Linked DNA regions of Azospirillum brasilense. Each later gene encodes a partner of the first gene's protein in a complex. Links are inferred from orthologs where the notes say so. Each region holds a gene or a part of one and is shown in the gene's direction. Other genes may lie near its edges.

What was found. Proteins that work in one complex are often made in the same cells at the same time.
Region 2: the proteins of H1Q64_RS07670 (region 1) and H1Q64_RS06455 are in contact, whole or in part, in a solved structure (PDB 1A0O), measured with the Escherichia coli proteins. The link is inferred for Azospirillum brasilense from one-to-one orthologs.

Annotation. Positions count from the first base shown.
Region 1 is NZ_CP059449.1:1,613,092-1,620,858, forward strand. The notes cover bases 2,748-5,643. They hold H1Q64_RS07670 (chemotaxis response regulator CheY), read left to right. Parts: upstream 2,748-3,960; coding sequence 3,961-4,326; downstream 4,327-5,643. Other genes in these bases: H1Q64_RS07665 (aminopeptidase P family protein), read left to right, coding at 2,748-3,595; H1Q64_RS07675 (protein phosphatase CheZ), read left to right, coding at 4,330-5,448. Outside these bases: H1Q64_RS07655 (50S ribosomal protein L11 methyltransferase), read left to right, coding at 12-926; H1Q64_RS07660 (TerB family tellurite resistance protein), read left to right, coding at 994-1,455; more of H1Q64_RS07665, read left to right, coding at 1,565-2,747; H1Q64_RS07680 (protein phosphatase CheZ), read left to right, coding at 5,649-6,386; H1Q64_RS07685 (outer membrane protein assembly factor BamD), read left to right, coding at 6,542-7,360; DNA repair protein RecN, read left to right, coding at 7,369-7,767. UniProt on the Escherichia coli protein: Involved in the transmission of sensory signals from the chemoreceptors to the flagellar motors.
Region 2 is NZ_CP059449.1:1,353,321-1,358,734, reverse strand. What follows is about bases 2,437-5,414. They hold H1Q64_RS06455 (chemotaxis protein CheA), read left to right. Parts: upstream 2,437-2,797; coding sequence 2,798-5,032; downstream 5,033-5,414. Other genes in these bases: H1Q64_RS06450 (chemotaxis protein CheW), read left to right, coding at 5,043-5,414; H1Q64_RS06460 (response regulator), read left to right, coding at 2,437-2,767. Outside these bases: H1Q64_RS06470 (sensor histidine kinase), read left to right, coding at 1-1,913; H1Q64_RS06465 (STAS domain-containing protein), read left to right, coding at 2,094-2,405; more of H1Q64_RS06460, read left to right, coding at 2,390-2,436. UniProt on the Escherichia coli protein: Involved in the transmission of sensory signals from the chemoreceptors to the flagellar motors. CheA is autophosphorylated; it can transfer its phosphate group to either CheB or CheY.

The DNA of each region.
Region 1 (7,767 bases):
CGACCTTCCCCATGTCCTCCTCCAAGCTCTGGCGCATCGCGCTCGTCATTCCCGAAGCCCACGCCCCCGCGTTCGCCGAGGCGATTGGCGATCATGCCGACGCGGTGTCCACCTTCGAGCTGGAGGAGCACGGCGACTGGCTGGTCGAGGCGACGGTCTACGGGCAGCCGGACGAGCCGCGGCTGAACGCCCGCGTCGCCGTGCTGGCCGAGGCCATGGGCATCCCCGAACCCAAGCTGATTGTCGAGGAACTGCCTCTCATCGACTGGGTGTCGCACAGCTACCAGGGCTTCCCGCCGATCCAGGCCGGGCGCTTCTTCGTCCACGGCTCCCACCATGAGGGCATCGTCCCGGCGGGCAGCATCCCGCTGCTGGTCGACGCCGCCACCGCCTTCGGCACGGGCGAGCATGGGTCCACCAAAGGCTGTCTGATGGCGCTGGACCGGCTGGCCCGCCGGATGAGCCTGCCGCGTGTCGGACGGGGCGGGGCGCTCGACATGGGCTGCGGCTCGGGCATCCTGGCGCTGGCGGTGACCAAGCGCTGGCGGGTGCCGGTCACTGCCGTGGACATCGACCCGGAGGCGGTGCGCGTCACCCGCGTCAATGCCGCGCTCAACGGGGTGAAGGCCCGCATCCGCTCGCAGGGCGGCGACGGCTACCACACCGCCATCGTGGGCAAGCACAAGCCCTACCGCCTGATCACCGCCAACATCCTGGCCCGCCCGCTGGCCCGCATGGCGCCGAAACTGAAGCGCCACCTGCAGCGCGGCGGCGTCGCCGTTCTGGCCGGCCTGCTGAACCGGCAGGAGCGCCACGTCATCCAGGCGCACCGCACGCAGGGCCTGCATCTGGTCGCGCGCATCCCGGTCGGCGAATGGACCACCCTTGTGGTGAAGCGCCCGAAGCGGAAGGCCGTAAAGGGCTGAAGCCCCTGGATTTCGGTCCTCCCGTCGCCAATGTCTTCCGGATGTATGGACGACCCGCGGAGGACCGATGCTGAACCGGATCAGGACGCTGTTCCAGGAGAACGACCCCGGCGACGACCGCCACAGGCTGGAGGCCGCCGCCGCCGCCCTTCTGGTCGAGGCCGCACGCACCGACAACACCATTTCCCAGGCGGAGCGCGAGCGCATCCTCGACGTCACCCGCCGCCACTTCCACCTGAGCGAGGAGGAGGCGCAGGACCTGCTGTCCGCCGCCGTCTTCGACACGGAGGGTGCCTCGCCCTACTACCGCTACGTCACGGTGATCAACGACCATTGCCCGCCGGACAAGCGGTTGTGGATCATCGAGATGCTGTGGGAGGTCGCCTACGCCGACGGCGAGCTGAACGACCTCGAAGCCAACCTGCTGCGCCGCATCGGCGGCCTGCTGCACGTTCCCGACGTCGACCGCGGCCTCGCCCGCAAGCGCGTCCTGGAGCGGCTGGGCCTGCCCGACGATTCGGGGCTGTAAGGCGTCCCGCCGGGGCCATCGCGCGGCTATGCCCTTTCCCGCGCTTGCGCGGTGGGGCGTCCCTGCCTAGCCTGTCGCGGACGGCTTCACCGGATGAGGATCAGCCCCCGTGTCCAGCGCTTACCGCGGCGACGAAACCCTGGCGCAGCTTCTGGCCCAAGCGGGCCTGCCCCAAACCCCCGCGGACATCCGCAGCCTCGTCGCCGGGGTGCTCGCCGCGCCGGAGGGGGAGGACCCCGACGGCTGGATGGTTCTGGTCGGGGTGCGGCTCCCAGAGGATCTCGCCGGGCAGCTCCGCGCCCTGAAGGCCGAAATCGCCGATAGCCGTCCCGCTGCGGTGCCGGATTACGCCGCCCGCATCGCCGCCCTGCGCGGCGTCCTGGCGCGCGCTGACCTCGACGGTTTCATCGTGCCGCGCGGCGACGAGCATCAGGGTGAGTATGTGCCGCCGCGCGCCCAGCGCCTTGCCTGGCTGACCGGCTTCACCGGATCGGCCGGCCACGCCGTCGTGGGACGGCAGCGCGCCGCCATCTTCGTGGACGGGCGCTACACCCTCCAGGTCCAGACGGAGGTGTCGGGCGAACTCTACGAATACCGGCATCTGGTCGACGATCCGCTGACCGAATGGGCGGGAGAGGCGCTGCCGCGCGGGGGACGGCTCGGCTACGACCCGTGGCTGCACACCGCCGGCTGGGTGGAGCGCACCCGCCAGCAGTTGGAGCGCATCGGCCTGTCGCTGGTACCCTGCCCGGACAACCCGGTGGACCGCGTGTGGACGGACCAGCCGCCGCCCCCGCTGGCCGCGGTGGTCGCCCAGGACCTTGTCTTCGCCGGGGAGAGCGCCGCCGACAAGCGTACCCGCATTGCCGGTGACCTTACGCGCAACGGAATCGGCGCCGTGGTGCTGACCCAGCCCGACTCCATCGCTTGGTTGCTCAACCTGCGCGGAGCGGACGTGCCCTGCACGCCGCTGCCGTTGTCCTTCGCGATCCTGAAGGACGACGCGCAGGTGGACCTGTTCATCGACCGCCGCAAGCTGGCGCCGGGTGTGGAGTTCCATCTCGGCAACCAGGTCGCCGTGCGCGCCCCGGACGAGTTGGGCGCCACGCTCGACGGGCTGGGGCGCGAGGGGCGCAAGGTGATGGCCGACCCGGCCAGCACCTCGGCCTGGATCTTCGACCGGCTGCACATGGCCGGCGCCAAGCTGGAGCGCGACCCCGATCCCTGCGCCCTGCCCAAGGCCTGCAAGAACGAGGCGGAGCTGGCCGGCACCCGCGCCGCCCACATCCGCGACGGCGCGGCGCTCGTCCGCTTCCTGCACTGGCTGTCGCAGGAGGCGCCGTCGGGCACCGTGACGGAGATCGCGGCGGCGGAGCGGCTGCTGGCCTTCCGCCGCGCCAACGACCGCTTCCGCGGCCTCAGCTTCGACACGATCTCCGGGGCGGGGCCGAACGGCGCCATCGTCCATTATCGGGTGTCGGTGGCGACCGACCGCCGGCTCGAGCCGGGCAGCCTGTTCCTGCTGGACAGCGGCGCCCAGTATCAGGACGGCACCACCGACGTGACGCGCACCATCGCCATCGGCGCGCCGACCCCGGAGATGCGGGAGCGTTTCACGCTGGTCCTCAAGGGGCACATCGCCGTCAGCACGGCGCGATTCCCGCGCGGCACCACCGGGTCGCAGCTCGACACGCTTGCCCGCCTGCCGCTGTGGTCGCTGGGGCTGGACTACGACCACGGCACCGGCCACGGGGTGGGCAGCTACCTCTCGGTGCATGAGGGGCCGCAGCGGATCTCCAAGGTGCCCAACAGCGTGGCGCTGCAGCCCGGCATGATCCTGTCCAACGAGCCCGGCTACTACAAGACCGGCGCCTACGGCATCCGCATCGAGAACCTGATCGTCGTCCAGCCGCTCGACCTGCCCATGGCGGAGCGGCCCATGCTGGGGTTCGAGGTGCTGACCCTGGCCCCCATCGACCGCAATCTGGTCGAGCCGGCGCTGCTGACCCAGGCAGAGATCGGTTGGCTGAACGCCTACCACACACAGGTGCGCGAGGCGCTGGAGCCGCGGCTCGCGGGTGAGGGAGATGTGGAAGTGTCTCATTGGTTGAGGCAGGCGACCTCTCCGATCATCGTTTGAGGGGAATGGCCCGGGGTGGACCATTGCTGGCGGAGGGGTGTGTGGAGCGAGAATCAGCCCGTGCGTTCGCCTGTGAAATCTGGCAAGGTCCCCACCCGGCGCAGGGGTATGTCTGATCGGACCGCCGCCGGACGCGTGTCCGTGCCTTGGAGCGATGCCTCATCGCATCGGGGCGAGGCGCAAATTCGGCAGTCTTGGTAACCCGATATTTACGGGCGTACGTCAGTGTGGCCGTGAGGGATGACTTTTCGGCAGACTTAAGGCATCACAGTCGGACCAGCCCGACCTCGGCGCACGCCATGCCGCGCCGGGCGGGCTGAACGCCGGGCCGGGGCCTAGCAACGGAAGAATGCGGAGACGCGTAGATGAAGATCCTTGTCGTCGATGACTACGCCACCATGCGGCGCATCGTGCGGAACCTCCTGACCCAGATCGGCTACACGGACATCGACGAGGCCGGCGACGGCGTCTCGGCCCTGCAGAAGCTGCGCGAGAGCAAGTTCGGCCTCATCATTTCCGACTGGAACATGGAGCCGATGACCGGCCTGCAGCTCCTCAAGGAGATCCGCGCCGACGCCAAGCTCGCCTCGACCCCGTTCATCATGGTCACCGCCGAAAGCAAGACCGAGAACGTGATCGCCGCCAAGCAGGCCGGTGTGAACAACTACATCGTCAAGCCTTTCAACGCCGATACCCTGAAGCAGAAGATCCAGGCCGTCATCGGCGGGTAAGGAGTGGTTGGGTTGGATCAGCTTCCGCAGCTTTCCGAGGAAGAGTTCGACCAGATCGAGGAAGCGATCGCCCGCACGACCAAGGGGCGAGCCTTCCTGCGCCGCTTCCACCGCCGGGCCCATGGGGCCGCGGCGGAGGAGGTGCGCAGCATGCTGCTGGAGTTCCGCAACTCCTGGCATCAGCAGAACGAAGTGGTGGAAGCGGCCAAGCACGTCGAAGTGCTGCGGCTTGAACTGATGGAGATGGCGGCCTCCATCGAGCAGGCGCGGCGCGAGGTCGCAGCCCTGCGTCCGCCCGACGGCGGCGGCGACAAGATCACATCGGCCACCAACGAACTGGACGCCATCGTCATCTCGACCGAACGCGCGTCCTTCGAGATCCTGAACGCCGCCGAACGGCTGATGGATCTGTCGGGCAAGCTGAAGGCGGATGGCGCCGACCCCGGCCTGTGCTCCGAGATCGAGGGGGAGGTGACGAACATCTTCACCGCCTGCTCGTTCCAGGACCTGACCGGCCAGCGCACCAGCAAGGTGGTCAACGCGCTCCGCTACATCGAGCAGCGGGTCAACGCGATGATCAACATCTGGGGCGTCGAGAAGCTCGCCGGCCTCCAGATCGCGCAGGAGAACACGGACACCCGGCCGGACTCCCATCTGCTGAACGGTCCCCAGCTCGACGGCCTCGGCGTCAGCCAAGCCGACGTGGACAGCATGTTCGACAGTCCGGCGATGGCGGCACCGCCTCCGCCGCCGGCTCCCGAAACGCCGCCCCCTCCGCCTCCGGCCCCCGCTCCGACGGCCGCGGCCCAGACTGGAGCCAAGGCGAGTCAGGCCGACATCGACAGCCTGTTCGACAGCCCGGCCCCCGCGTCGGCCGCTCCGGCGAAGGCCAGCCAGGCGGACATCGACAGCCTGTTCGACAGTCCGGTTCCCGCTCCGGCCCCGGCTCCGCCGGCCCCCGCCGCCAAGAAGCCGGTGCCGAAGCCCGCCTCGGCGGCCAAGCCCGCCCCGAAACCGGCGGCACCCAAGCCGGTTGCCAAGCCGGCGGCCGCCCCGTCGCCCGCGGCGGACGAGCCTCCGGCACCGCTGGATCAGGCGGCCATCGACGCCCTGTTCGGCTGACCTCACGGTCAACAAGACGGTTCGGCGTCGGATTTGTGAAGAGTTGCCGCCGCTCCAATCGGCGGGCGCATTGGGACATGAAGTTTGTTATGACGATCGTCGCCCGCCGGGCCGATGCCGGCCTTGGCGGGCAGTCCTGACCAGACGGGCCGGCGTGCGCGGATGCCCCGGACGTCCACTCGGAAAGAGGCGCAGCCCGCATGAGGAATCTCTCAAAACCCTTCATGGCGGAGCTTCAGAAGGCCCGTCGGACCGGCAATCCCTATCAGGCGGTGGTGGATGACGCCTCCGCCCTGGCGCCGGCGCTGGCGTCGCTGCCGTCCGGCCCGGTCGCCGTTGACAACAGCGACGTCATCCGCGCCATCAGCGATCTCGGCGCGAAGCTCGACCGCTTCCTGACCATGGACGCCCAGCAGATCGACCAGATCCAGGTCGAGATCGCCGACATCTCGGGCCGGATCAAGGCCACCAAGGTGGAGATGGCGGCGATCCGCCACCCGCTGGCCGGCGACGACAAGTTCGTGCAGGCGTCGCAGGAACTGAACGCCGTCGTCTCGGCGACGGAGGCCGCGACCAACACCATCATGGCCTGCGCCGAGGAGCTGGAGGAGGTCGTTCACGAGCTGAAGTCGTCGCTGCCGGAGGGCTACCACGCCGACCGCGTCAACGACATGAACGACGTGATCGTCCGCATCTACGAGGCCTGCAACTTCCAGGACCTGACCGGCCAGCGCATCACCAAGGTCGTCCGCGCCCTGTCCTTCATCGAAGAGCGCGTCGACGCGATGATGAGCCACTGGAACAAGCGCGAGTTCGAGGCGATGCCGTTGCCGCCCACCGTCACCAAGATGGACGAGACGCTGGAGCTGCACGGCCCGGCCGACCATCAGGAGATGGGCAACATCAGCCAGGCCGACATCGACGCCCTGTTCGGCTGATCAGTTCGGCCGACCGGCGTCCCATTCCGGCCCTCCGCGCCGAGCGCCGGGTCGCACCGTGACGGCGAGGTTCGAAATTTGTTCGCCGAAGCGGCTTGCCGCCCCCGCGCCCCGGCGTGCTATATAGGGCCAACTTCGAAAGCATCGCGACGACCATGCCCTGCCGTTTTTCCCGTCTGCCGCTTGCGGCCCTCCTCCTGGCTTCCGCCCTGACCGCCTGCTCCTCGACCAAACCCGAGGACCAGTATGTCGAGCGTCCGGCCGAGCAGATCTACCAAGAGGCCGACGCCGCCATGCGGGAAGAGCGGTTCAAGGTGGCCGCCAAGCTCTATGACGAGGTGGAGCGCCAGCACCCCTATTCCGAATGGGCGGGCAAGGCGCAGATCATGGCGGCCTACGCCCATTACCAGGACCTGAAGTACGACGACGCGATCCTGGCGCTCGACCGCTACATCCAGCTCCATCCGGGCAGCCCCGACGTCTCCTACGCCTACTACATGCGGGCGCTGTCCTATTACGAGCAGATCACCGACGTCCGCCGCGACCAGCGGATGACCCGTCTGGCGCTCGACGCGCTGTCGGAGGTCGTGCGCCGCTTCCCGGACAGCCAGTACGCCCGCGACGCCAAGATCAAGATCGACCTGACCAACGACCATCTCGCCGGCAAGGAGATGGAGGTCGGGCGCTTCTATCTGAAGCAGGGTCAGTACACCGCCGCCATCGGCCGGTTCCGCACGGTGATTGAAAACTACCAGACCACCTCCCACGTCCCTGAAGCGCTGCACCGGTTGGTGGAGTGCTATCTGGCGCTGGGAATCACGGACGAGGCGAAGACCGCCGCCGCCGTGCTCGGCCACAACTTCCCCGGCAGCGAATGGTACACGGACAGCTACGCACTGCTGGTGGACGCCAACGTGCGTCCGGAGCGAAACGAGAAGTCCTGGATCAGCAGAGCCTGGAGCTCCCTGTTCTAGGACGATCCATGCTGGCGTCGCTGACGATCAGGGACGTCGTCCTGATCGAACGGCTGGGGCTGGGCTTCCGCAAGGGCCTGTGCGTCCTCACCGGCGAGACCGGTGCGGGCAAGTCGATCCTGCTCGATGCGCTGGGATTGGCGCTCGGTGCGCGGGCCGATTCGGGCCTCGTCCGCCATGGCGCCGATCAGGCGTCGGTGACGGCGGAGTTCGATCTGTCCGGCGACCATCCGGCGCTCGCCATCCTCAGGGAGCAGGGGCTCGACCCCGAGGAGCGGTTGGTCGTCCGCCGCACCGTCAGCGCCGACGGGCGCAGCCGCGCCTGGGTCAACGACCAGGCGGTCGGCGTCGGCCTGTTGAAGCGGCTGGGCGAGGAGCTGGTCGAGGTCCATGGCCAGTTCGACACC
Region 2 (5,414 bases), 260 kb from region 1 along the record:
AGAATGTGGACGAGCGGCACCTGACCCGCGCCCTGTGGCTGTTCCCGCTCTACATGCTGCTGATCAACCTGTTCGTCCTGCCGGTGGCGGTGGCCGGGCTGATGCGCTTTCCCGACCGGGCGGTGGACCCGGACATGTTCGTGGTGGCGCTGCCGCTGGCCGCCGGGAACGAGTGGCTGGCGTTGCTGGCCTTCATCGGCGGGCTGTCGGCGGCCACCGGAATGATCGTGGTCGAGGCCATCGCGCTCTCCACCATGGTGTGCAACGACATCGTGATGCCGTTGTTGCTGCGCGCCCGCAGCGCCCGGCTGGAGCGGCTGCACGACCTGTCGCCGTTGCTGCTGGCCATCCGGCGCGCCGCCATCGTGGCGATCCTGCTGCTCGGCTACCTGTATTTCCGCATCGCCGGCTCGGCCTACGCGCTGAGCGCCATCGGCCTGATCTCCTTCACGGCGGTGGCGCAGTTTGCCCCGGCGCTGATCGGCGGCGTCTATTGGGCGGGGGCGACCCGGCGCGGCGCGCTGGTCGGTCTCGGCACCGGCATCCTGACCTGGGCCTACACGCTGCTGCTGCCCAGCTTCGCACGGTCCGGCTGGCTGCCCGCCGCCTTCATCGACCAGGGGCCTTGGGGCATCGCCCTGCTGCGGCCCTACGCCCTGTTCGGGCTGGACGGCATGGACCCGCTGACCCACGCCCTCTTCTGGAGCATGCTTCTCAACATCGGCCTTTACGTCGTGGTGTCCCTGCTCGACCGCCCCGGCCTGGGCGAGCGGGCGCAGGCCACCGCCTTCGTCGAGGTGTTCCAGCACCGCGACACCCACCCGCCCGCGGGCGCGTGGCGCGGCACCGCCACGGCCGGCGACCTGCAACGGATCGTCGCGCGCTTCCTCGGTCCGCAGCGCGCCGAGGCCGCCTTCGCCCAGCATGTCCGCCGTCACGGCCCGCTGGAGCCCGATCGCCGGGCCGGAGCGGAGCTGGTGCGCTTCGCCGAGCGGCTGCTCGCCGGGGCGATCGGCGCCGCCTCCGCGCGGGTGGCGCTGGCCTCCGCGGTGGAGGGCGGCGAGGTCAGCTACCCCGAGCTGATGCGGATGCTCGACGAGACCAGCCACGTCATCGAATACAGCCGCCAGCTCGAACACAAGACGGCGGAGCTGCAGCGCGCGTCGGCCGCGCTGCGCGCTGCCAACTTGCGGCTGACGGAGCTGGACCGGCTGAAGGACGAATTCCTGTCCACCGTGACGCACGAGCTGCGCACGCCCCTGACCTCCATCCGCGCCCTGACCGAGGTGCTGCACGACAACCCCGACATCGAGCTGGAGCAGCGGCAGGAGTTCCTCGGCCTCGTCATCACCGAGAGCGAACGGCTGACCCGCCTGATCAATCAGGTCCTCGACATGGCGAAGATCGAGGCCGGGGAGATCGACTGGCAGGTCCGTCCGATGGACCTCGGGGCCGCGCTGGAGCAGGCGGCGGCGGCCACCGCCCGGCTGTTCCACGAGCGCGGCATCGCGCTGGCCGTCACCATCCCGCAAGGTTTGCCGGCGGTGCGCGGCGACCATGACCGGCTGGTGCAGGTGGCGGTGAACCTGCTGTCCAACGCCGCGAAATTCACCCCAGCCGGCGGGCGGGCCTCGCTGTCCGTGACGGTGGAAGGCGACCACCTGCGCGTGTCCGTCACCGACAGCGGCCCCGGCATCGCCGCGGAGCATCAGGCCATCGTCTTCGAGCGCTTCCGGCAGGTCGGCGACACCATGACCGACAAGCCGCAGGGCACCGGGCTGGGTCTGGCCATCTGCAAGCGCATCGTCGAGCATCTCGGCGGCCGCATCTGGGTGGACAGCGCCCCCGGCCGCGGCGCCACCTTCGCCTTCACCGTGCCGCAGGCGGAAGCGCGTGCGGAAGCGGCATCCTGAATCAATCGTAAGACGAAACGATCGGGACACCCCGCCCGATAACACCCTTGGTTGACACAGGTCAGTCCAGTTGCCTTAACGAATCCTTATACGTGTTTCTGGCAGGTTTTTTCCCAAATGCCGGACATGGAAGCCCTCCCGGTGCCGGTTCTGCCCGGTCGGGTGGCAAGGAGACGAGCGGTGACACTGATCAAGTGGAGCGACGAGGGGGGGGCGGTGCGCCTGGGCCTGCCCAGCGACCTCGACCTCGCCATGGCTCAGCCCCTTCTGGACAGCCTGCGCGCCGGCTTCGCCGCCTCCGAGACCGTCATCGCCGAGGCCGCCGCCGTGGAGCGGGTCAGCACCGCCTGCGTCCAGGCGCTTCTGGTCGCCTCCCGGCATGCCGCCGAACACAACCGGACGTTCGCCATCGCCCAGCCGTCCGAAGTCCTGGCGGAAGCCTGCGAGGATCTGGGGCTGGACGGCTGGTTGAAGCAATGGAGCCAAGCGTGAAGAAGAAGGTACTCACCGTCGACGATTCGCGGACCATGCGGGACATGGTCTCCTTCACGCTGAAGGGCGCCGGTTACGACGTGGTCGAAGCCGCCGACGGCCAGCAGGCGCTGGGCGTCATCGGCGCCAACAAGGTGGACCTCGTCATCACCGACCTCAACATGCCGGTGATGGACGGGCTGACCCTGATCCGCCGCCTGCGCGCCACACCGGCGCACCGCACGCTGCCCATCCTGATGCTGACCACCGAGGCCGACGAGAAGAAGAAGTCCGAAGGCCGGGCGGTGGGGGCGACCGGCTGGATCGTGAAGCCCTTCAACCCGGAGAAGCTGATCTCCGTCGTGCAGAAGGTGTGCGGCTGACGCCGCGTCCTGGCTTGTGAGGTGGCGCCCGTGGAAGACCTGAGCCGGTTCAAGCAAACCTATTTCGACGAAAGCGCGGAGTTGCTGGAGGTCGCCGAATCCGGTCTGCTGCGGCTGACGCCGGGCGAGGTCGATTCCGACGAGGTCAACGCCATCTTCCGCGCCGTCCATTCCATCAAGGGCGGCGGCGGCGCCTTCGGCTTCACCGAACTGGTCGCCTTCGCGCACGAGTTCGAGACGGTGATGGACGGGGTGCGCAACAACACCGTCCCCGTCACGACGGAGCTGGTGGACACGCTGATCCGCGCCAACGACCTGCTGGGCCAGATGCTGGCCTACGCGCGCGAGGGCGACCCGGCCCCGGCGGGGACCACCGACGGCACCGTGGCCGCCCTGCGCCGCCATCTGTCGGGCGGGGCTCCGCAGGCCCCGGCCCCGGCGGCCGCTCCCGCCGCTCCGCCGCCTACCCCCGTCTACGCCGACGACGAGGACGACGAGGCCGGGCTGTTCGGCGACGCCATGGCGGCCATCGCCGCCGCCCGCGCGGAGGAGGACCCGGTTCCCCCCGGCAAGCTGCGCTGGACCATCGTCTTCCGGCCGCGGTCCGACCTGCTGATGTCGGGCAACGAGCCGGCCTTCATGCTGCGCGCTCTGCGCCGGCTGGGCGACGCCACCGTCGAATGCCACACCGACGCCCTGCCCAACCTCCAGAACCTGGAGGCGGAGCTTCTCCACCTCTCCTGGACGGTCACGCTCATCGCCGATGCGGACGTCGACCTGGACAAGATCAACGACGTCTTCGAGTTCGTGGCCGACGACTGCGACATCCGCATCACCGCGGAGGCGCCGCCGCCCGCCGCCCCCGAGGCGCCGCCACCCGTCACCGATCCGGTGCCCGTCGCCGCCGCGGTCCCGTCGGCGGTCGCTGTCACGATCCCCGAAGCGTCCCCCAAAGCCCCTGGGGCTGAAACCCCGAAAGCCGAAGCCGCCCGTCCGCGCCCCAACGGCGGCGGGGCGGAGCATGCCGGGCTGACCAGCCACACCATCCGCGTCGATCTCGACAAGATCGACCGGCTGGTCAACATGGTCGGCGAGATGGTCATCACCCAGGCGATGATCGCCGAGCATGTGCGCGAGCTGCCCCCCGGCGAGTTCCAGGAGCTTCTGGAAGGGCTGGAGCAGCTGGCCCAGCACACCCGCGAGCTGCGCGAGAGCGTGATGTCGATCCGCGCCCAGCCGGTGTCGAGCGTCTTCTCCCGCATGCCGCGGCTGGTCCGCGAATGCGCCGCCACGACCGGCAAGGAGGTCCAGCTCGTCACCAGCGGCGAGACGACCGAGGTGGACAAGACGGTGGTGGAGAACCTCGTCGATCCGCTGACCCACATGATCCGCAATTCCATCGACCACGGGCTGGAAGGGCCGGAGGAGCGGGAGCGCGTCGGCAAGCCGCGCGCCGGCACCGTGCACCTGTCGGCGCAGCACCGCTCGGGCCGCATCGTCATCGAGATCACCGACGACGGGCGCGGCATCAACCGGCCCAAGGTGCTGTCCAAGGCCATCGAGAAGGGCCTCGTCCAGCCGGGCGCCACCCTGTCGGACGAGGAGATCGACAACCTGATCTTCCTGCCCGGCTTCTCCACCGCCGATCAGGTGTCCAACCTGTCGGGCCGCGGCGTCGGCATGGACGTGGTGCGGCGGAACATCACCTCGCTCGGCGGGCGCATCGGCGTCTACTCGACGCCGGGTGAGGGCTCGCGCTTCGTGCTGTCGCTGCCGCTGACCCTGGCCGTGCTCGACGGCATGGTGATCTCGGTCGGCGAGGAGCGCTTCGTCCTGCCGCTGACCAACATCGTGGAAAGTCTGCGCCCCAAGGCGGCGGACCTGCACGGGCTGGTCGGCAAGTGCGACGTGATGATGGCCCGCGGCGAGTATGTGCGGCTGGTCTACCTGCACCAGCTGTTCGGCATCCCCGGCGCGGTCGCCGACCCTACCCGCGCGCTGGTCGTGCTGGTGGAGACGGAGGACGGCTCCCGCCTCGGCCTCGTCGTGGACGAGGTGCTGGGCCAGCAGCAGGTCGTCATCAAGAGCCTGGAAGCGAACTTCCGCCGCCTCGATGGCGTGGCCGCCGCGACCATCCTGGGCGACGGGCGCGTCGCCCTGATCCTGGACGTCGCCGGCCTGCGCGAGATGAGCCGGCACATGGACTCCAGGGCGCCGCGTCCGCCGGTGGCCGCGCTGCCCGCACCCGCACTCGAACCGGTCTGAGGCCACAGCGATGAGCAGTTCCACCGCGCTCGCCACCGTCGGCGGTAGCCGCACCGACGCCCGCAACGACGTCATGGCGGTCAACGCCGCCGAGGAGCAGTACGTCACCTTCACCGTCGGCAGCGAGGAATACGGCGTCAACATCCTGTCGGTCCGCGAGATCCGCGGCTGGACGCCGGAAAGCCGCCTGCCGAACCTGCCGGACTATGTGCGCGGTGTCATCAACCTGCGCGGCATCATCATCCCCATCTTCGACCTGCGCGCCCGCTTCGGCGGCGGCGCCACGTCGGTCACCAAGCGCCACGTCGTGGTGGTGATCCAGGTGGGGGAACGCACCCGCGGCATCCTGGTCGACGCCATCTCCGACATCCTGGCGATCGGC